Regions from separate parts of the Paraburkholderia sp. 32 genome, predicted to be linked through region 2. Evidence: predicted binding sites of a transcription regulator. Region 2 holds the regulator's gene; the other holds the start of a gene.
What was found. Region 2 encodes FNR, which switches genes on or off when oxygen is low (the NO sensors DNR and NnrR bind a similar motif). Its sites were predicted from a motif close to TTGATNNNNATCAA; they were not measured.

Region 1 (10,978 bases), on a different contig from region 2:
CCATTCGCCTCAGTCGCGATGTCGCGGCCCCGACACGCCGCAAGTCCGACAGTCCTTTCAGAGACGCTTGATCTCGACACCGTATTTCCTCAGCGCGTAGCCAATCTGGCGCGGCGTCAGTCCAAGCAGCCGCGCCGCTTTTGCCTGCACCCAGCCGGATCTTTCCATGGCGGCGATGAGACGCTCGCGGTTGGTCATCTTCGCATCACTTCCGAGGACTGCGCCGCCAGCCGCTAACGGAGCCCGCTCGCTGCCGACAGGCTGGACCGCAGCAACTGCGCCCGACGTAGCAGCCTCAGCCCGCGGCGTAGCCGGCTTCACGGGCACTGGTACGATTCGCCCGGGCTGCGGCGCCATTTCGTCCGATCGGCTCTTCCAGAGCATCGCGGACAGGCACTGGCCGTGGCAGCAGGCAAAGTCGTTTCTCACGATCGCCGGTCCCGGCGCCAGGGTCGCGCTCCGCTGCACGCAATTCTCGAGCTCGCGGACATTGCCGGGAAAACCGCAGTTCATCAATACTTCAATCGCGCTCGCATCGAAGGTCAGCGTACGGCCGTTCTCGCTGTTGAAATTCTTGAGAAACTCAACGGCGAGGAGCGGAATATCACTGCGCCTTTCACGCAACGGCGGCAACAGCAAGGGAACCACGCAGAGGCGATAATAAAGGTCGGCGCGGAACTCGTTCCTTGCCACCGCCTCTTCCAGGTTTTTATTCGTGGCGGCAATCACGCGAACATCGACCTTAATGGTCTGGTTGCTGCCGACGCGCTCGAATTCTTGCTCCTGCAGGACGCGCAGCAGCTTTGCCTGGAACGAGGCCGAGATCTCGCCGATCTCGTCCAGAAACAGCGTCCCCTTGTCGGCGAGCTCGAAGCGCCCCTTGCGCGAATTGAAGGCGCTGGTAAAGGCACCCTTCTCATGACCGAACAATTCGGATTCCAGCACCGTCTCATGGAGCGCCGCGCAATTGAGCTTGATGAAGGGCCGCTTGGCGCGCGGCGACAGCTCGTGAACGGCCTTGGCGACCAGCTCCTTCCCGGTACCGGATTCGCCGCGCAACAGAACTGTGCTGTTCGATTCGGCTACCACCGCGATCTTCGCGAGCAGCCCGCGCAGCGCCGGGCTGTCGCCAATGATCCCCTCGATCTGAAACTTCTCACGCTCACCTGCAGGGTGCTTGAGCTCGGACAATGGCTTTTGCAGCCCGTCCTTCCCCGCCATCAATCGCTCGCGGTCGCTCTTGAAAAAGCGATGCAGCTTCACCGTCTGCCCCACCAGGTTGGCGACCATGGTAAGCAGCCGCACGTCGTAATCGAGCCGGAAGTTCGACCCATAGTCCAGGATGCGGTCGATGGTCAGCGTGCCTACGACTTTCGCGTCGATGCGAATAGGGACGCCAATGAACGACACTCGCGTGTTGTCGGAGGCACCGAGCACGCCCATGTCGGCGGCACTGAAGCCCGAATGCACCGCTATGTTCTCGGCGACGAGCGGCCTGTCCGTCGCCATGATCTGGTCAATTGCCTTCTGCGGCAGGCGCATCCGGTAGTGCTCATCGCTGCCTTCGCTCCAGTCCGCGCCAACGGTAATGTCCGGTACGCCATCATCGTCGAAGAGAGAGACGATACCGAGCCGCATCTGAACAAACGATTGCAGGAGATCGATGACGTTGGCCAACGTGACTTCGAGCCGGTAGGGGGCGGTCAGTACCTTCGATATTTCGAAGATGCCGGTAAGCACGCTCTCGTGCCACTGCACAATAGGGACCGCGTGGTCCGTCTCGGACTTTGAGCCAGGCCTTTCGCGTACGGAAGCGATATGCAGCATGACGACGTCCCCGTTGTGGGGACCGTGCTCCCCGTCACCTTGTTCGGATTTGCGGGCATTGTGTTGCATATCATCCTCGATCTAGCGCCCAATTTCACGGGCTGACTTCAAAAGATAATGCCCTTTCATGGAAGGACGGTGAAACTGTAGTGCCTTGATTTACTTATTTTCTGCTTTTGCGATTTCGCTGCGTGGATTCCGTTAGGAACGCGAGTTCCATTGATGTCGCTCAAATCAACTGCGATTTGTCTACTCCAGGTGCAGCCGATTACAGGTGTCGTCCATCATTGATTGCTGCCTCGGCGCCCGTGAGATAACTCGCCGCATCCGAGCATAGGACGAAGATGATCTATCTTTGCGACCTCTTCGGGCGTGCCCGCCCGGTGCAGCGGGATATTTGGCACAAGAAGCGCTTCCGTGTCGGGCGACAAAATGTCCGTCTTGAACTGGCCAAGGACGTATGGAAACTGTTTTCAGATCGTCACATCCGAGCCTATCGGTCCGATTAATCTGGTTTGGTAAGTCATGGCTGCGTTAGCGTAACGTTTCAAGTGCAAAAAAAAGCCCTCCGGGCTCTAGGTGCCAGCCATCCTCACTACCTCTATTGTTTTGGCAACCCCAAGTATCTTCACAGGCGCTGGGCCAGTAGCCGTCGTACTTGCGCACGTTCTGGCCAAGGAAATCGAAACCGTCTGCAATGTTCGTGATCCGGGTCTTCTCTTCCGAGCGCTCCAGACCTTGAGCGGCCATAAACTGCCTGAGCGCCGGAAGCACCTCGAATTCGAGCACTTCTTTCGACATACCGGTCACAATAAAGTCATCGGCGTAGCGAACGACGTTGAGTTGGGCCTTGCTGCGTGCCGCCGCGGTGAGATTACGCTCGGTCATCAGAGCATCGAGCACGACGAGCAGATTTAGATCGAGGCCCTTGAAACGCATGATCCCAACTTATCCATAGTGTGGATGCGTTCCATCAAAACAATCGATTTTACGAAATGTACGGCATGGAGGATAGTGTTCCTGGTAAATCCATTTCAATTTCGCAAACCTGCTGGCGCCTTCGTCGTGCCGGGGTAGCGGATGAAGTGTGTCGTAGAACTGAGCGAAGCCGAGGAAATGACGTTGCAGCAGTTGTCGATCAATCACATGCATCGGGACACGCGCACGCGAGCGGCGGCCCTGTCGCCGCTCGGACACAGGATCAAGCGCAAGCTCACCGCCGAGCAACTCGGCGTGAGCGGGCAGTCGATCTGTGACTGGCTCACGCATGGCGCAACAGCGGCGTGTCCGGCCCGATGGGCGGCCATAACGGTGGGCACATGAAGCACCACTGGCGGCGCTTCATCACCTGGACGAAGGAAATCGCAGATCCCGAACTCGCTGAACTTTCTCGGCGGACACGGCACCAAATTTCAAGTCAATTTCTCGTGGACGCTCTCATGAATACTGCGGCAAAACGTCGGGCCGGAGAAATAGACTTTGGGCATATCAAGATGGTTGTCGATCTTTGCCCTGACTCCGAGAAAAATCCTCAGGTGTACGCCGAGCATCAACCGAGGCACATGTCCAATGCGGCCACGGTCTTCGGCGGCATGGGCAAGCTGGATCGCGCCGACACGACGCGACAAGCGTCCGGCGGGTCGCGTAGGCGCTTACTACCGGCAAAACTTCGCATAGTTCTCCAAACCCTTTCTATATCGGCCGCTTACCTTCGTACAGTTGATGCAACCCTCGACTTCGGCTGGGCTTCCCAACGAATTGGGAGCAGCCGATTGCAGGTGCCAAATGCTTCAGCGACCCGGCCAAATGGATCTCGTGTCAATCGCGGTCAGATCGTGCGGAAGGTGCGGGGGAAGTCTTTGGTAGATCCGGTGCGAAAGGCACGCGCACTCGATGTAATCTCCATCGTGGAAGAGGTTCAATCGGTCCGTGAAGCGTTGACGGAAATACTCTTTTCTTCGGGCTTCATCGCAGAACTGTTCCAGAGTGCAGATGATTTCTTGAAATCGCACCGCTTTCTCAGCAAGTCGTTCGCGTGCGTCAGGTCCGCCCTCAAAGGCCGGACGGCGCATAGGAGGCAGTCGTGAATTTGGCCGTGTCCACAGATAGAGGACCTCTCTCCATGCGCTCTCAGGTGCGGTGGAGGCTGGTTTGGGAAAATGAGTTGCGACTCGCCGACCACATCGAACTGTCCGAGTTCTTCCGAAAGACCTACGGACCGACCGGGGCGTTTAATGCAAAACCATTCGAAGGCAATCACAGTTGGGCTGGTGCGAGGCCAGAGGTCCGTGCAATCGGCTACGACGCGCGCGGCGTAGCGGCTCATATCGGCGCACTGCGTCGTTTCATCAAGGTTGGCGCAGTCGATCTACTAGTGGCCGAACTAGGATTGTACGCGGTACGTCCGGATCTTGAGGGACTCGGAATCCCTCATTTAATGCGCGTGATGTATCCCGTGTTGCAGGAACTTGACGTTCCATTCGGCTTCGGCACGGTTCGACACGCGTTGCGGCAACACATTGCAAGGCTGCTCGGCCGACCCGGTCTGGCGACTATTGTGTCTGGAGTTCGCGTGAGGTCGACCCTTCGAGAAGTGCATCTCGACACGCCGCCCACACGCATCGAGGACGTACTCATTGTCGTCTTACCGATTGGACGGTCAATGAGCGATTGGCCGACCGGAACGATAATTGACCGGAACGGGCCAGAGCTGTGAGGCACTGCTTATCCGAAGCGCGCAGCGAGTGCGCTGACACCAACGGACGTCGCGACGTCTATTTGACGTTTGACGACGGCCCTAATCCACTTTGCACACCGGACGTCCTCGATGTGCTGGCGGAACACCGGGTGCCAGCGACTTTCTGCGTCATCGGTGCGTACGCAGCGGACCAGCCGAAGCTGATCCGACGGATGATCGCAGAAGGGCACGAGGTCGCAAACCACACGATGACTCATCCAGACCTGTCCAGATGCGAACCCACCGAAGTACAACAGGAAATACTAACGGCAAGCAGGGTCATCAGGATGGCGAGCCCCCATGCTTCGCTGCGGTATATGCGTGCCCCGTATGGCATGTGGACCGAAGCAGTGTTCACTACGTCAGCGAGCGCTGGGCTGGCGCCCCTCCACTGGTCGGTAGACCCGCGAGACTGGTCTCGTCCCGGCGTGGACGCGATTGTCAGCGCAGTGCTGGCCTCTGTCCGGCCGGGTGCAATTGTGCTCTTGCACGACGGATGCCCTCCCGATGAGTTGGGACGATGCACTCACGCTGGTCGGCGCGAGCAGACCCTCATGGCGCTTTCCCTCATGATTCCAGCATTGCATGACCGGGGGTTTGCAATCCGATCGCTTCCTCAACCTAACCGGACAAACCAGACACCCTATGAACATGCTTGGCGCAACTAGCACTGTCGCTGTCTCGTCTTATGCGCTCCGCGGTCCTTTTGCTGCTAGATCAGTACGAGACGCAAATTTTTCGCGGGAAGCCGAGCGACTTCGGCGAGGACCGTCATCTCACGATTCTCGTGCTGACGGCAGGTTATCGGACCGAGTACGTTCCGGACGCCATTGCGGCGACAGTCGTTCCGGACAGACTGGGGGTGTATCTGCGCCAACAACTGCGCTGGGCGCGCAGTACTTATCGGGACACGTTGCTTTCGCTGCGCCTGCTGCCCTGTCTAGATCGCTACCTTACGCTGGACGTGATCGGACAGAATCTGGGCTCGCTATTTCTCGCCTTATCGCTTCTAGCGGGGGCTCGCGCAGCTCGCATTGACAGTGACAGTGCCGTGGTGGACTGCCCTGATAATCGCATCATTGACCATGATCCGCTGTAGCGTGGGCATCGGTTCGCGCTCGCCAGATTCGATTTATTGGCTTTTCTCTTCACACACCCATTAACCTCTTTCTCTTGCTCCCCCTGAAAGTCTATGCGCTGTGTACATTGAGCAATAGAGAATCTAGCAGTTGGTTTCTAAAATCCCTTACCGACTAACGATTTGTGCATCCGTCGACTCCGTGAAAACTGGGAGCTACTGAGCCTTACCGCAAGCAGCTCGGCACTCGCCCACCGCCAGATTTTGCACGGACAAGATTCCCCTGTGAAACGTTGCCGCGCGGCAAAGCGTTCGTACCGCATCCGCATATAAACGTCTCAATCTAATGCACCATTACCTTGGGGGCCTGTAGAAATATTCGAAGGACATCACCCTCTTTCTGGCGCCCCACATCAACTCCTACAGGCGATTCCGGATCGGTACGTTCGCGCCGACCAAGGTCGCATGGAGCCAAGACAATCGGACGGTCGGTTTCCGCCTTTACGGCGAAGGCTCGGACGCCGTCCGCGTTGAGTGCCGCATTGGCGGTGCGGATCTGAATCCGTATCTCGCTTTTGCGGCCCTGATCGCGGCGGGTCTTGCGGGCATCGATCGAGCCACCTCCAGCGCTGCCGCATTGTCCGGAACGTAACATTCGCGACACCAACAATCGGACGATGCACCGCCATAACCCGACATTGTGCCGGTCAACATCCCGCAAATTGTGCTCCGACTGTAGATGCTCGCTTGGCACAACGCTTGCGATCCATCGCCGACAACTCAAGAGACCTGACATGCTCAATCCGATCATCAATGACACGACGCTTCGTGACGGCGAGCAGACCGCCGGCGTCGCGTTTTGCAGCGAGGAAAAATGCGCGATTGCCGCCGCACTGTCGCAAGCCGGCGTGGCCGAACTCGAAATCGGAATTCCTGCCATGGGCGAAGACGAAATGGCGTGCATCGCTGCAATCGTCGACCTGAACCTCGACGCCCGCCTGATGGTTTGGGGGCGCCTCACCGACGAGGATCTCACCGCGGCATTGCGCTGCGATGCCGATATCGTTCATCTCTCGGTTCCCGTTTCGGATATTCATTTGCAACACAAGCTGCGGCAGTCGCGCAGTTGGGTACTGGCGCAGATCGCACGCGTCGTCGACGAGGCAGCGAAAAACCATCCCAAGATTTCCCTCGGCATGGAAGACGCCTCGCGCGCGGATCCCTCATTTCTCATAGAAGTGGCTCAATGCGCGCAGCAGCACGGGGCCCAGCGCGTGCGCTTTGCCGACACTGTCGGTATCCTGGACCCCTTTAAGACCTTCTACGCCATTGCAGCGCTGCGCGTCGCCGTCGATCTGGAGATCGAAATCCATGCGCACGACGACCTCGGGCTCGCCACAGCCAACACACTGGCCGCCCTTAGGGCCGGCGCGACCCATGCGAGCACCACCGTCAACGGGTTGGGTGAGCGCGCCGGCAATGCAGCGCTGGAAGAAGTCGTGATGGGCGCGCGGCACCTGCTGCGACGAGACACTGGCGTCGACACCAGAGCGCTGCCCGACATTTCGTCGCTGGTCGAACAAGCCTCAGGCCGCGCAGTTTCCTTCAACAAGAGCATCATCGGTAGGAGCATCTTTACTCACGAGTCGGGCATTCACACCGACGGCCTCGCGAAGCACCCCACGACCTACGAGGGATTCGATCCGGCAGAGCTCGGCCGGCAACGGTCGACGATACTCGGGAAACATTCTGGATCTCAAAGTGTGCGTGAGGCCTACGACGCTCTAGGCGTGACGGTGTCGGAGCGGCTCATCCCGCTCCTGCTTGCGCGCATCCGCTCTTTCGTCACGGAATACAAGCAGGCGCCGAATGCAAGCGATCTGCGCCGCTTCCTGAGCCAAGCCCACAGCACGCGGGTGAAAGTGTCGTGAGTGTGGTGATGGCGGCCAAACTTGTCCAATAGAAGTAACGACATGCAAGAAGTTATCGAACAACTGCGTCACCTGTCGCCGGCCGAGGATTTCCTGCGATTCTTCGACATCGCATTCGGCGATAAGGTGGTGAACGTGAGCCGCCTGCACATCCTCAAGCGCTTCTTTCAGAATATCGAGCAACAGAAAGAACTGCCGCGTAACAACGCGACGGCCGTGCTCGCCGTCTATCGATGCTTACTGCAGAAGGCCTACAACGACTTCGCTGTATCCACGCCCGCGGAGCAAAAGGTCTTCAAAGCGTCCAGCCTGCGCGACGTGTCGCTGAAACTCGTGCACAAGATATTCGCTCGCCATCCTACATTGGAGGCGGACCTGTTGATGAAGAGGGCCCCATGAACTCGCCCGCTGCCTCGGACAAGAAGCCGGCCGCGCCGGTCAAACGGGCCGCCGGCCGTAACCTCAATCTGCCCGAAGATCTGAAAGCCTACCAGGGCGTCTGGGTCTTTCTCGAGCACGACCGCGGCCACGTGCATAGCGTGTCGTGGGAGCTGCTCGGTGAGGCGGGCAAGCCCGCCGACAAACTCGGCAGTCGTGTCGCTGTGGCCGTGCTCGGCGGTACCGACGAGCCGCTTGAGCAGTTTGCCAGTGAGGCGTTCAGTTTCGGCGCGGACAAAGCGTACGTGATTCACGACCCTGTGTCGCTCGGCTATCGCAACGAACCGTTCACGAAGGAAGGGGCTGACCGACCCGGTCAACAAGTACCGCTCCGAGATTCTGCTGCTCGGTGCAACCTCGATGGCCCGGGATCTCGCCGGATCTGTCGCAACGACGCCCTTGACCGGCCTCACCGCCGACTGCACTGAGCTGAACATTGACCCGCAGTTGCCGCATTCTGTGCACCGACCATCACAACCTCGAATGGGCGTGTCCGCGCAGCGAGCATCGCATCCAGTTCAGGTTCGCGTAGACAAACACATCCATCGTCACATCGGCTTCCGAGCGCCGCAAAAGCGGCCGGACGCCTCACCACTCACCATATCGGAGCAAATTGATGAATCTCATTACTGGTATCGAATCGACCGTTCTCTTCGGCGGCAATGTTCCCTCCCCCGTGCTACAGCTGATCGAGAGAACCCGCGGCGGCAGCAACGACGATGTGGCCGCCGCGTTGTGGACTGCGGTCCTGTCGTACCCGCGCTGCCTGCCACCCTACTATCTGCTGTATAAGTTCCATGCGAACCGGGGTGAACTTGGCGAGGCGCAGGAGGTCGCGACCAAGGCCTTGGCGGTCGCCGCCCGGCAAGCGTCGCTCGACAGCGACTGGTGTGCGGTACAGCCGGGCGACACCGACTTCACCATTCCTGGTCCGGGCCGCTTCTGGCTCTTCACACTGAAGGCGCTCGCGTTCATCAGCGTGCGGCGCGGTGAGCGCGCCGTTGCACTGAAGCTGATCGCCAAGCTGCGCAGGCTGGACCCGATCGATTGCATAGGCTTGGACGTCGTGGAAGCCTTGCTCGCACAGTCCGGATCCCGATAATCGCCGCCGGAAGATCAACTGACAGATCGACAATATGTCCCCGGCATGGCTATGGCAGAACTCCATTGCAGTTCATGGCGATCGTTTCAGTAGTCAAAGCCGACGCTCACCGCTCACTTCGCGCGGGCGCGCACGCCATGCCGTGGACGTTTTTTCAGCGAGCCGTGGAAACCGGTAGCCCAGCGGTGCCGACAATTCGGCGTACATCCGATAAAGAGACCGCGTCGCAAGCAGGGGTTGCGTTGCAACCGGAAACGCAAATCAAGGCAACAACCAGATTGACACACGCCTTGCCGGTCGCGCCGAACCTGCTCGATCAGGCGTTTGCCGTCACCGCGCCGAATCAGGCCTGGTGTGGCGATACACGTTATATCGCCACAAAACCCTCGAAACCCCACAAATCCATGCCGCAAAAACCTTGCTGAAAGATCCCATTTCCTAACTTGGCTGGATTGGTCTTCGCGTGGTCTTAGGCGGAGGAATCATGCGTGACGCCTCCTGCAATATTATCTCCCGCATCCAATTGCTTGCCGGATCACTGTTGTGAAGGGCAGACCATTGGACGGCCTCGGTAAATGGGGGAAGTGGCAGCGGAAGTTCGACGATCCGCAGAGGCATCATTTTTTCGAAATACTTGACCAGCCTCAAGGGCATCGTCCCTATACGGTCAGTGTTTAATAGCATAGGCGGGATCATGCTAAAGCTCTGCACGATGACCTCGTCCCGTCTCTTGAGACCGTGCTGACGCAAAAACCATTCCTCGATGGAGGGCTGCCGCGTACGCCCGAACTTGACCACAACGTGCCCCATCGACATATATCTCTCGAATGTAAGCTGCCCTGATAGCTGCTTGTTCGTGCGGCAGCCTACGCACACGAGCGTCTCCTCGAACAGCTTCGCTTTAGGGTGCGCGCTCGTCATGAACAATTCCGGCAAGATAAGAAAATCGGCTTCGCCGCGCCGGAGAACCTCATCGGGGTCATCGGCAAGTGGCAGCAATTCGAAACTGACGGCGGGAGCTTCCCGTGCAATACGCTCCACGATCTTTCGAAAAAATACGACTGCCATGAAATCGGAAAGGATGATCCTGAAGCGGCGATCCGATTTGGCTGGGTTGAAGACGTCCTGGGAAATAACGGAGAGCTGGATGTGCACCAGCGCCTCGCGGATTGGAGCAGCGAGCCCTTCTGCACGCGGTGTTGGGACAAATTCCCGGCCCCTCATCGTAAATAGTTCATCGCAAAAATAGGCGCGTAGCCGGGCGACGGCCGCGCTCATGGCCGGCTGGCTCAGGTTGATGCTGCGTGCCGCCGCGGTGAGATTACGCTCGGTCATCAGAGCATCGAGCGCGACGAGGAGATTTAGATCGAGGCCCTTGAAACGCATGATCCCAGGTTATCCATAATGTAGATGTGTTCCATCAAAACAATCGATTTTACGAATTGTACGGCATGGAGGATAGTGTTCCTGGTAGATCCGTTTCAATTTCGCAACCTGCTGGCGCCTTCGTGGTGCCGGGATAGTGGATGAAGTGTGTCGTAGAACTGAGCGAAGCCGAGGAAATGACGTTGCAGCAGTTGTCGATCAATCACATGCATCGGGAGCCCTCCTCGCGAACCCGCCGCATGTTTGGCAACGATTGGGGATTTCCTCGGGGGTTCCAGCGCTTCAGCTTTCTGGTCGCGCCATCCTTCAGCGCCAAGAAACGCGCCCCCTGGACCAAACGGTACAGAATTTTCATGAATTGCGGCGCCATTTTGCAGACGGACCCTACGCGAGATTCTTTGGGCTGGTGACCTCTGACCGGTGTTCGCAGCGGCGAGCGATACCCTACCTTACTTATGTGGTAGGGGTTCGAGTCTTGC
Region 2 (10,978 bases):
TGGCCTCGCCGAACCAGTCCGCCTCGCGCTGCGCGACGAAAGCGATCGACTTGCTCCAGTCGGCGAAGCACCGCTCGGCGTACCCGTGTGCCGCGCCCTGTGCGGTCTGATACGCCGCCGCGTAGTCGAGCCAGCCTTCAGGCGGTCCGGATGCCGTCGAGGTCCATGGTGAAGCGGGGCGCCCGAGCGGCGCATCGGATTCGGAAATCATGATCGCTGCCCTCCAGAGCACAGCATAGGATTGCCAGGCGCGGTTGCAAACCGTCGAGCGTGCCCGTCACTGTACTGAGCGCGCGGCGGCCCGCGCTTGATCTGCATCAACAGCCGCGGCCGCCGGGCTCATAGACTCCATTTGACGACGGGCTCGAGCCTGCTTGTGCCCGTTTCCCCACGTTTCTGTCACGGAGCTTTGGCGATGAGCTACAAAAGCATTCTCGTTCACCTCGATACGAGCGTTCGTGCACATCCGCGCCTCGAAATCGCATTGCAGCTCGCACACCGCTTTCATGCGACGCTGACCGGCCTGTTTTCGACGTACGTGCCACCGCGGCACGCGTTCTTCGTGATGGCCGGCACCGCCGACTACTACGCGGAGCACGAGCGTCTGCGGCACGAGCGCGCCAGCGCGCTCGAGCGGCTGTTTCGTGCCGAACTCGCGCGCGCGAACGTCGACGGTCATTGGATCGCCGCGAACAGCTACGCGAACGACGTCGTGCCGCCCTATGCGCGTCTCGCCGATCTGATCGTGCTCGGGCAGACCGATCCGACCGATCCCGAGGCGTTCGTCGCCGAACAGTTCGTCGAGCACGTCGTGCTGTCGGCCGGGCGGCCGGTGCTGCTGGTGCCGTCGGGCGGCACCTTCGCGGCGCCCGGCCGCCACGTGCTGATCGCGTGGGACGGCAGCCGCGAAGCCACCCGCGCGATCCACGACGCGCTGCCGTTCCTCGCGCACGCGTCCAAAGTGACGCTGCTGACGGTTCATTCGTCGGGCGATCGTCCGCCGCGCGACACGGTTCCGGGCGACGACATCGCACTCACCGTCGCGCGTCACGGCGTCAAGATCGACGTGCGCGAACTGAGCGTCGCGGACGGCACGCCGGTCGGCGACGCGCTGCTGTCGCAGGCGGCCGACCTCGGCTGCGACATGATCGCGATGGGCGCCTACGCGCATTCGCGTCTGCACGAAGTCGTACTGGGCGGTGCGACGCGCACGATGCTCGAGTCGATGACCGTGCCGGTGCTGTTGTCGCACTGAAGTGCGCGCTTAAGGAGTCCGCCATGTTTCACCGCCTACTCGTCGCGCTCGATGGCAGCGACACCGCCTCCCGTGCGTTCGACGCCGCGCTGACCCTTGCCGCCGAATCGGGCGCCGAGCTGCAGCCGCTGTACGTGATCGACGTGCCCGTCATCGCCTACGACGCGCCCGGCTTCGACCCTTGCGTGATCCAGGACGCCTTCATCGAGGAAGGCAAGCGGATCGCGGCCGATGCCCAGAGCCGGATGACCGCGCGCGGGAGCAAGGGCACGGCCCGCACCGTCGAAGCCGCGATCACCGGCGAAGACGTCGCGCATCGCATCGTCGAGGCGGCGCTCGAATGGCACGCCGACGCGATCGTGATGGGCACGCACGGCCGCCGTGGTGTTCAACGACTGATGCTCGGCAGCGTCGCCGAGCGCGTGCTGCGCAGCGCCAGCTGCCCCGTGCTGATGGTTCCCGCGCACGCGAACGGCGCGACGCGCGATCGGTCAGTCCCGGCCTGCGCCGAACACGAACTCACCTGAGCCGCGAAAACCAGGCTGCAGCGCGGCCGCTCCCACGCGATCGCGCCACGGCTGCGCGACGCGGCGCTTCAGGGCCGCGCGTGCCCGTGTTCGTCATGCCGCACGATCAGCACCGGCTTGTCGGTCGCACGCACGAGCGACTCCGCGACGCTGCCGAGCAGAAAGCGCTGCACGCCGTGGCGGCCGTGCGTGCCCATCACGATCAGATCGGCTTCGATTTCGTCGGCGACGCGCGCGAGCACCGCGGACACGCTTTCGGCGTACGCGTCGATCACCCGCACGCCGCCGGGCACCTGCGCCTCGCGCATCAACTCGCGCGGCGCATCGAGCGCGCGGCTGGCGAATTCTTGCGCCGCGGCCGCCGGTTCCGGCTCGAAAGCCACATCGGCATTGTCCGACCACTTGCCGTGCCCTACCACGCAGCAGGCTTCGAGTGTGGCGCCCGTCAGCTTCGCGAGCTTCAGCGCCTCGGCAAAGGCGCGCTGCGCGCTGGGACTGTCGTCGAGCGCAACCAGAATTCGTGCATACATGTTGGACTCCCTGTGAAAGCGCTGGCATGAACCGAAGCGGTGCCGTCGCGTATCCGCGCCGACAGTGTGAAGCGCGCGCCGCCGCGCGGCTTGACGCAGGTCAATGGGTCTTTATCGGCTTGTTCCGTGATTACTTAATCAACTGCATGCCTGCGACCTTCGAAGCCGTCACGTCGAAAGTAGCCGTGTACTCGCACTCGGCTACATACCCCATCGCCAGCCATGCACTAGGAATATTCCTACAACACTACCCGAACTCCTAGCGCCGCTTAAATCCCCGCCGATATATTTCTGAGATGAGGTCGCCAATACTGGTCGGTATGGACACCGCCCCGCCAGCCACCTTATCGAGAGTCTTCCTCGTCGACGATGCGACCGAGGTCCGGCGCCGGCTTGCTTGCCTGATCGCGCTGATTCCCGGCATCGAAATCGTCGGCGAGTCCGCGGGCGTCGAGCACACGTTCGACGACATCGTCGCGAGTCGCGCCGATGTCGCGGTGCTGGACCCGTCCTTCTCGGGCAAGACCAATCTGCTGCTGCTCGCGGCGCTGTCGCGGGCGCGGCCGTCCATCGTCAGCATCGTGTTGACCAATCATTGCACGACGGCGTTTCGCCGAGCGTGCGAAGCGGCGGGCGCCGACTTCTGCTTCGACAAGACCTCGGAGTTCGAACTCGCCTGCCGTGCCATCGAAGCGATTGCCTATGCGCGTCATGCGCATCCGGTCTGACCGCCAGGAGCCGAGCATGCAAGTTGCCACAGTCTGTGAACCCCGCCACGACGCGCCCCGCACTTCGCACGTCGTACCGATCCACGTCGTGCCACGCACCGCGGCCACACGCTACGCCGTGCCGCGCTGCTCCACCTGCGCGATGCGCGCGATCTGCATGCCGCCCGAGCTGACATCCGACGAACTGAGCCGACTCGACACGTTGATCTGCTCGACGCGCTCGATCAAACGCGGTGATGCGCTGTATCGCGCGGGCGATGCGTTTCAAAGCCTCTACGCGATCCGCGCCGGATCGTTCAAGACCGTGGTCATGCATCGCGACGGCCGCGAGCACGTGACCGGCTTCCAGATCGCCGGCGACTCGCTCGGCCTCGACGGCATCGGCGAGGGCAAGCAGAATTGCGATGCGATCGCGCTCGAAGACAGCGTCGTGTGCATCATTCCGTTCGCGCAGCTCGAGGCGATCTGTCGCGAGATGAAGCCGATGCAGCATCACATCTACCAGATGATGAGCAGCGAGATCGTGCGCGAATCGAGCCAGATGATGCTGCTCGGCACGATGACCGCCGAACAGCGCGTCGCGACGTTTCTGCTGAATCTGTCGAAGCGCTTCAAGGCGCGCGGCTTCTCCGCGGCGGAGTTTCATTTGCGCATGACCCGCGAGGAAATCGGCTGCTTTCTGGGCATGAAGCTCGAAACGGTGAGCCGGATGTTCTCGAAGTTCCAGCGCGAGCGCCTCGTCAAGGCGAACGGCAAAACGATCCGCATCGAAGACGCGGAAGGACTGGCTCGGGTTTGAACGCCGACGCGACGCTCGCCTCACGTTCGTTCGCGGGACATGCGGGGTGGAACAAGCGCTCCCGAACTGATATAACTCGGTGCGTTGCGGTGCGCGACCTTGCGTGACCACCCGGAGGAGCGATGGGTCTGTCGAGCGGCGAGTCTTCCTGCTTCACCAGTGCGGCGTCCTTGTCGGACGTGCCAGTCGAGGATCGCTATTTCATGTTGATCGATGCGGTTCAGGACTATGCGATCTTCATGCTCGACGTGTCCGGCCGCGTGACCAGTTGGAATCCCGGCGCACAGCGCATCAAGGGCTACACGCCCGAAGAAATCATCGGCCAGCATTTCTCGAAGTTCTATACCCCGGAAGACATCGCGGCCGGCAAGCCCGCCCGCGAACTGGAAATCGCCGCAGCCGTAGGCCGCACCGAGGACGAGGGTTGGCGCGTACGTCGCGACGGCTCGCGTTTCTGGGCCAACGTGGTCGTTTCCGCCGTGCACGACGCGTCGGGCGCGCTGCTCGGCTTCGCCAAGATCACGCGCGACCTGACCGAGCGTATGCGCCTCGCGGAACTCGAACGCGCGGATCAGGTATCCACGCACGTGCAGATCGCCCGCGAAAACGAGCAAAAACGTATGGCGCGCGAACTGCACGACGATCTCGGCCAACGGCTTACCGCGCTGAAAATGAGCGTCGCGCTGCTCGAAGCGAAGCTGAAAAGCCAGGCCGACACCGAGCCGCTGGCCGCGCAGACGCATGAACTGCAAAAGCAGATCGACTGGATGGCCGCTTCGCTGCGGCGTATCGCCGCCGATCTGCGGCCCCGCTGCTCGACGACCTCGGGCTCGCCGCCGCGCTCGACTGGCTGGCCGAAGACTTCACGAAACGCTACGACGTGCGCTCGAGCGTGCATCTCGAACCGGCCGAGCCGGTGTGCGGCGAATTCGCGGCGACGGCGCTGTTTCGCATCGTTCAGGAGGCGTTGACGAACGTCGCGCGGCACGCCAAGGCCAGCCGCGTACGCATCGACATGACCTGCGCGGGCCCCATCGTATCGCTCGATATCGAGGATGACGGCGTGGGTGTCGCGCTGGATCGGTCGCAGGGAACAGATTCATTCGGTTTGCTCGGCATTCGCGAACGCGTGCGGCAGTTGCGCGGCAACGTGTCGTTCACCAGCTCGCCGGGCCATGGCTTCAGGATCTCGATCCAGATACCGGCCGACGCGCTCGCGTAATGTTCACGCGCTGCCGCGCCCCGCTGTCGCGGGTTACTCTGCGGGCGCATCCTCGGTGCTTGGCTCGCGCATGAGCAGCACCGGACAGGTCGAGAAACGCAGCACCCGCTCCGCCACGCTGCCGATCACGAGGCGCCGCACGCCGCGTCGCCCATGCGTGCCCAGCACAAGCAGATCGGCACGGATCTGCTCGCCGTGGCGCAGCACGATCGCGGCGACGTCGTCGGACAGGCTCTCCGACTCGATCATTTCAGGGCGGCAAGGCACATCGGCGGCGGCGCAGGCCTGTTCGGCCTCCTCCAGCACCAATTGGCCGTCCTGGCGCAAGGCTTCGACGAGCGTGAGCGGGTCGTAATAGCCGGCATAGGAAAAGAGCGGCGTCTTGTCGACCACATAAACCGGATGCACGACGCCCTTCGTCAACGCGGCGAGATTCACCGCTTCTTTCAGCGCGCGTTTCGAGAAAGTACTGCCGTCTAGCGCGACGAGGATATGTTGGTACATGCCGATTCTCCACTGAGGTTGGATTTGTCAACGCGCGTGGCGCGCTCCCGCTACAGATAAAAGGGCCCGCCCGGACTGCCCGGATACGGCTCCCGCCACTCGCCGTGCGGCACGTCGTCCGCCCGCAGTGACGACGCGCCGCGCGGACACACGAGCACGGGACACGCCGCGTCGCGCAGCGTGCGCGACGTCACGTGCCCCGGCAACGGGTGCGGCGCGCCGCGCATGCCGTGCGAACCCATCACGATCAGGTCCGCGTGCCAGCGTTGCGCTTCGTCGAGAATCGCGCTCGACGCATCGCCGGAATCATCGTCGAACTCGAGCAACGCGGTTTCGGCCGCGCGCCGGCTTTGTTCGAGCATCGCCGCGCCGCGCCGCAAGACATCGATTCGATGCTGCGACACGACTTCGAACGGCAGCCATTCGCACCACGCGAAGCGGTCGTCGGCCGCGTAGACGACCTTGATGCGCGCGTCGGGCGGCGCTACCGCGAGCGCGGTGCGCAGCGCGTCGAGCGCGGTGTCGCTGCCATCGATCGCGACCAGCACGCGGCTCACCGCCGAGGCATCGCTCGCGTCGGTCGACCTCGCCGGCATGTACAGCACCGGACGCCCGATCGACGCGACCAGTTCCTCGGGATCGATACGGCTGTCCCAGCGATGTTCACGCGGATGCGCGGCCACCGCGACCAGATCCGCGTCCCATTGCGTCGCCGTGTGGGCGAGCGCTTCGGCCGCGCCCTGATGCAGCGCGGTGAGATCGACGATCTCGGCGTCGGTCGCCGCGACGACGCCGTGCAACGCGATCACCGCGTCGCGCAGCGCGGCCTGCGCGCCGTGCAGCATCGCGCGATGCGCCTCGCACCAGTCCGGATAGCTGAGCATCAGCGTCGGATAAAGCGCGGCAGGATTGCAAACGATATCGACGAGACGAAAGCGCGCATCCGCCGCGACCAACTGCCGGGCGACGCCCGTGCCGAGCGGCAGTCCGCTGCCGCCCGCGGACGCGATCATCACGCGGTGGAAGGTGTTGCGCCCGGCAGCAGTGTTCATCGGCTCTCCTCGGATCGTCGCACCGCGAGGCGGCGCGCCGACCGCGTCGCTTCACACCTCGGCCCGTGACGGGGACGCCAACGGTTCGCGCTTACATGATGAACGCCGACGCGGCGCGCGGCTTGATCTGTATCAAGCGCCAACGGCTCGCTAGCGGATCACGGGCGGACCGCGAGCACGGCCGCGCCGGTCAGGTTGCCGTTGCGCAGATCGTCGAGCGCGCGGTTCGCGTCGCGCAACGCGTAAGTCGTCGTCTCGATCGCGAGCTGCGTCTCGGCGGCGCTGCGCATGAACTGAAGCCCATCGTCGCGGGTCAGATTCGCGACCGACACCACCCGCCGCTCGCCCCACAGAAACGCGTACGGGAACGACGGAATGTCGCTCATATGAATGCCGCCGCACACCACCACGCCGCCTTTCGCGACCGCCTGCAACGCCAGCGGCACCAGTGCGCCGACCGGCGCGAACAGCAGCGCGGCGTCGAGTTCGCCGGGCGGCGCCTCGTTGCTGCCGCCGGCCCATGCCGCGCCGAGGCGCAGCGCGAGTTGCTGGGCCGCGTGGTCGCCGGGACGCGTGAACGCATAGACGGTGCGCTGCTGGTGACGCGCCACCTGCGCGACGAGATGCGCGGCCGCGCCGAAACCGTAGATGCCGATCCGTTCGGCATCGCCCGCCATGCTCAACGTGCGATAGCCGATCAGACCCGCGCACAGCAGCGGCGCGGCCTCGATATTGCTGTAGTGCGGCGGCAGATGGAAGCAGTAGCGGCTATCGGCGACCGTGCGCTCGGCGTAGCCGCCGTCGATCGTGTAGCCGGTGAAGCCAGCGTCGTCGCAGAGATTTTCGCGGGCGGACAGACAGTAGCGGCAGTGGCCGCAGGTGCGCCCGACCCACGGCACGCCGACCCGCTCGCCCACCGTGAAACCGCTGACGCCCGCGCCCAATTCGGCCACCACGCCGACGATTTCGTGGCCGGGAATCACCGGCCGCTTTGGATGCTCGAGCTCGCGGTCGACCAGATGCAGGTCCGTGCGGCACACGCCGCACGCATGAACGTCGATCAGGATCTCCCCGGCACCGGGCCGCGGATCAGGCACTTCCCGCTCGGTCAGCGTCGCCGAGCTGCCGTCGAACACCATCGCTCGCATCGGGTTCTCCTCCAGAAGCTTCGGCGGCGACAAGCTGCCGTCATGGCAGACAGCAAGGCGCGCGCCGTTCTCATCAGCGTAGGCGCGCCATTGTGTCGCGCGATCGGCCCGCGCCGTAGACCGTTTGATCGAAGTCAATAAGGGCGGTTTCGCCGCCCGTACACTGATCTTATTCCTGATGCGGGAGTACGTGCCGTGATTGCGCGAATCCGAAACTGTCTGCTCGTGTGCTCGGCGTCCGCGCTGACGGCCGGCGTTGCCTATGGCGAGCCCGAGCCGAGCGCGGTGGGCCGTTATCGGCGCAGGACGCGTACACGCTCGTGCAATGGGTACTTAGCCAATAAGGACTCGATGCGCACGCAGCGGGCCCGCTGCCGACGCGCGATGGCGCCGGCAATGCGAATCAGTTGTATACATTGCGGAGACATGTCATGCGTTTGACTGTTCATCTCGACACGTTCGATCGTGTCAACCCGATGGCCTTCGCCATTCTCTGGCTCGACAAGGACACGCGGCAATGGTCGCGCGAAGGTCATTTCGGGCTCGAGTTGCCCGAATGGGGCGCGTTGCAGATGGATTGCGGCAATACGCTCGTGTGCGCGCCGCATAGCTCCGCGCCGGTCTGCGTGCTCGAGGGGCTCGATCTGAATCAGCTCGACGGGCCGTTCGAAGGCGAGGTCGGCCGCGTGCAGTGGTGCGCCGAACACGGCCGCATCCTCGCGAGCGGCCACTGGCGCGTGCAATGCATCGACGTCGAACGGACGGCACCGGAAAACGGCGTATTCGCAACCGGCGAAGACGCCTGAATCGGCACAGCTCCGGCGTACCGCGTCGCCGATGCCATGACGCGCCGCCGGATATTTTCGTGAGTACGTTCGCAACGATGCGATCGCACTGCGCCCCGCCGAATTCGAACACGTCGCGCTCGGCGAGATCGAGTGCCTGAGCAAGCGACTCGCGCAACATGCTGCGCGCGTTCCCGAGCGGCTGAAAGCGCCGTGGCTGCGCACGCAGATTCGCGCCGCGCACACTACATTGCGATCACCTTGCCAGGGTTCAGGAGATTGTGCGGATCGAGCGCGAGCTTGATCGCCTTCATCGCGGCGAGTTCGGCCGGCGAGCGTGACAGGCCGAGCACGCCCAGCTTCTCCTCGCCGATCCCATGCTCGGCCGATACCGAGCCGCCCATTTCCCCCGTCAGTTCATAGACGACGCGCTTGACGTCGTCGATGGCCTCGTCGGTCCAGCCAGGTTCTTGCACCACCACGTGCAGATTGCCGTCGCCGAGATGCCCATAGACGAGGATCGTCGCTTGCGGCCAGCGCGCGCGCAACCGCTCGTCGCAGCGCTGCGCCGCGTCGCCCGCCTGCGCGACCGCGAAGCTGATGTCGAACGAGACGCGTCCCGGGATCAGGCGCGGATATTCGGCTGGCGCGTCGCGAATCGCCCAGAACGCCGCGGCGTCCGCGTCCGATTGCGCGATTGCGGCGTCGGCGATCACGCCGGCGTTCAACATGTCGGCGAGGAATTCCTCGAAAGCCGCCGACTGCCGTTCCGGGTCCGCGCCGCAAGTCTCGAGCAATACGTAGTAGGCGTGATCGCTCGCGAGCGGCACGCGCAGTTCGGGCAGGCGTTGCCGCACGAAGTCGCAATAGCTCGGCCACATGACCTCGAACGCGGACACGCCGGCCGGCAGCCGCTCCTGCGCGCGGCCGAGCAGCGTGGTCACCGCCGCGTAGTCCGGCATGCCGCACCATGCGGTCGAGATCGCGCGCGGCTTGGCCCGCAGGCGCAGCACCGCGCGCGTGATGACCGCGAGCGTGCCCTCGCTGCCCGTCAGCAGGTTGCGCAGGTCGTAGCCGGTATTGTTCTTGATCATCTTGCGCTCGCCGCCGATCACGCTGCCGTCGGCGAGCACCGCTTCGACGTCGAGCACCTGGTCGCGCATCATCCCGTAGCGGATCACTCGATTGCCGCCCGCATTGGTCGCGATGTTGCCGCCGATCGTGCAACTGCCGCGCGCGCCGAGGTCGAGCGCGAACATGAAGCCGGCGTGATCGGCCGCTTCCTGCACGACCTGCAGCGGTGTGCCCGCGAACACGGTCATCGTCGCGCTGACCGGATCGATGTCGATGACGCCGTTCATCCGCTCGACGCTCAGCGCGACCTCCCCGCCAAGCACGCAGGCGCCGCCCGCGTGCCCGGTCATGCCGCCTTGCGTGACGACCGGCTGCCGGAATTGATGGCAGATCCTGAGCGCGGTGGCGACCTCTTCGGTCGTGCGCGGGCGGATCAGCGCGATCGGATCGGTCGATGGCGTGCCGCTCCAGTCCGCGAACTGCCGCCCGCCAAATTCGGCCGGCAGGCTCACGATGTCAGCGCCGAGCGCCGCGCGCAGCGCGGCGACGGCTTCGTTACCGCGGGTCGCGGAGATCGGTTCGTGCTGCATCGGATATCTCCAGTTCGTCAGACGGGCAGAGCCGCTGCGCGCGCTTCACCTCGCGGCCTGAATAAAGACGGCGTTCCAATTGCATCCTCCAATGCGTGATCCGTTCGGCTATTCGGTTGTGTCGCTGCAATGCACCCGCTCAGGTCACCACGCCGACCTGCCACGGCACGAACTCGCTTTGCCCATAGCCGTGCAGCTCGCTCTTCGTGCGCGTGCCGGACGCGCAGTCGAGCATCATGCGAAAGATCGCTTCGCCGAGTTCGTCGATGCTCGCGCTGCCGTCGACCACACCGCCGCAATTGATATCGATGTCGTCCTGCTGGCGCTCCCACAACGCGGTGTTGGTCGCCAGCTTCAACGACGGCGACGGCGCGCAGCCATAGGCGGAGCCGCGCCCGGTCGTGAAGCAGATCAGGTTCGCGCCCGAGGCGACCTGTCCCGTCGCCGACACCGGATCGTAGCCGGGCGAATCCATGAACACGAAGCCCTTCGCGGCGATCGGCTGCGCGTATTCGTAGACGTCGACCAGATTCGTCGTGCCGCCCTTCGCGACCGCGCCGAGCGATTTTTCGAGGATCGTCGTCAGGCCGCCCACCTTGTTGCCCGCCGATGGGTTGTTGTCCATCGCGCCGCCATTGCGCGCGCAATAGTCCTGCCACCATGCGATGCGCGCGAGCAGCTTGTCGCCGACCGCGGCGCTCACCGCACGCCGCGTCAGCAGATGCTCGGCGCCGTAGATTTCCGGCGTCTCCGACAGGATCGCG

Region 1: nifA (nif-specific transcriptional activator NifA) is a predicted target of FNR. The motif match lies at 2,047-2,060, and genes of this name have one in related genera.

What each region holds. Positions count from the first base shown of each region.
Region 1 covers NZ_JBNDKD010000003.1:50,962-61,939, reverse strand. The annotation lists gene nifA (nif-specific transcriptional activator NifA) at 58-1,896, opposite strand; partial or broken gene OKW26_RS22860 (reverse transcriptase domain-containing protein) at 2,476-2,688, opposite strand; gene OKW26_RS22855 (hypothetical protein) at 2,908-3,150, shown strand; gene OKW26_RS22850 (hypothetical protein) at 3,147-3,914, shown strand; gene OKW26_RS22845 (NodA family N-acyltransferase) at 3,950-4,543, shown strand; gene nodB (chitooligosaccharide deacetylase NodB) at 4,540-5,232, shown strand; gene OKW26_RS22835 (glycosyltransferase family 2 protein) at 5,220-5,663, shown strand; gene OKW26_RS22830 (hypothetical protein) at 5,986-6,297, opposite strand; gene nifV (homocitrate synthase) at 6,437-7,573, shown strand; gene nifW (nitrogenase-stabilizing/protective protein NifW) at 7,616-7,972, shown strand; partial or broken gene OKW26_RS22815 (electron transfer flavoprotein subunit alpha/FixB family protein) at 7,969-8,455, shown strand; gene OKW26_RS22810 (hypothetical protein) at 8,628-9,113, shown strand; partial or broken gene OKW26_RS22805 (IS3-like element ISBvi4 family transposase) at 9,306-9,493, shown strand; gene OKW26_RS22800 (LysR family transcriptional regulator) at 9,552-10,499, opposite strand.
Region 2 covers NZ_JBNDKD010000002.1:80,456-91,433, reverse strand. The annotation lists gene OKW26_RS15725 (polyketide synthase) at 1-211, opposite strand, end outside; gene OKW26_RS15720 (universal stress protein) at 416-1,255, shown strand; gene OKW26_RS15715 (universal stress protein) at 1,279-1,782, shown strand; gene OKW26_RS15710 (universal stress protein) at 1,851-2,312, opposite strand; gene OKW26_RS15705 (response regulator) at 2,633-3,040, shown strand; gene fnr (fumarate/nitrate reduction transcriptional regulator Fnr) at 3,057-3,839, shown strand; partial or broken gene OKW26_RS15695 (PAS domain-containing sensor histidine kinase) at 3,962-5,061, shown strand; gene OKW26_RS15690 (universal stress protein) at 5,095-5,565, opposite strand; gene OKW26_RS15685 (universal stress protein) at 5,616-6,617, opposite strand; gene OKW26_RS15680 (zinc-dependent alcohol dehydrogenase family protein) at 6,776-7,765, opposite strand; gene OKW26_RS15675 (DUF3564 domain-containing protein) at 8,197-8,571, shown strand; partial or broken gene OKW26_RS15670 (RNA polymerase sigma factor) at 8,621-8,740, opposite strand; gene OKW26_RS15665 (FAD-binding oxidoreductase) at 8,796-10,214, opposite strand; gene OKW26_RS15660 (UxaA family hydrolase) at 10,354-10,978, opposite strand, start outside.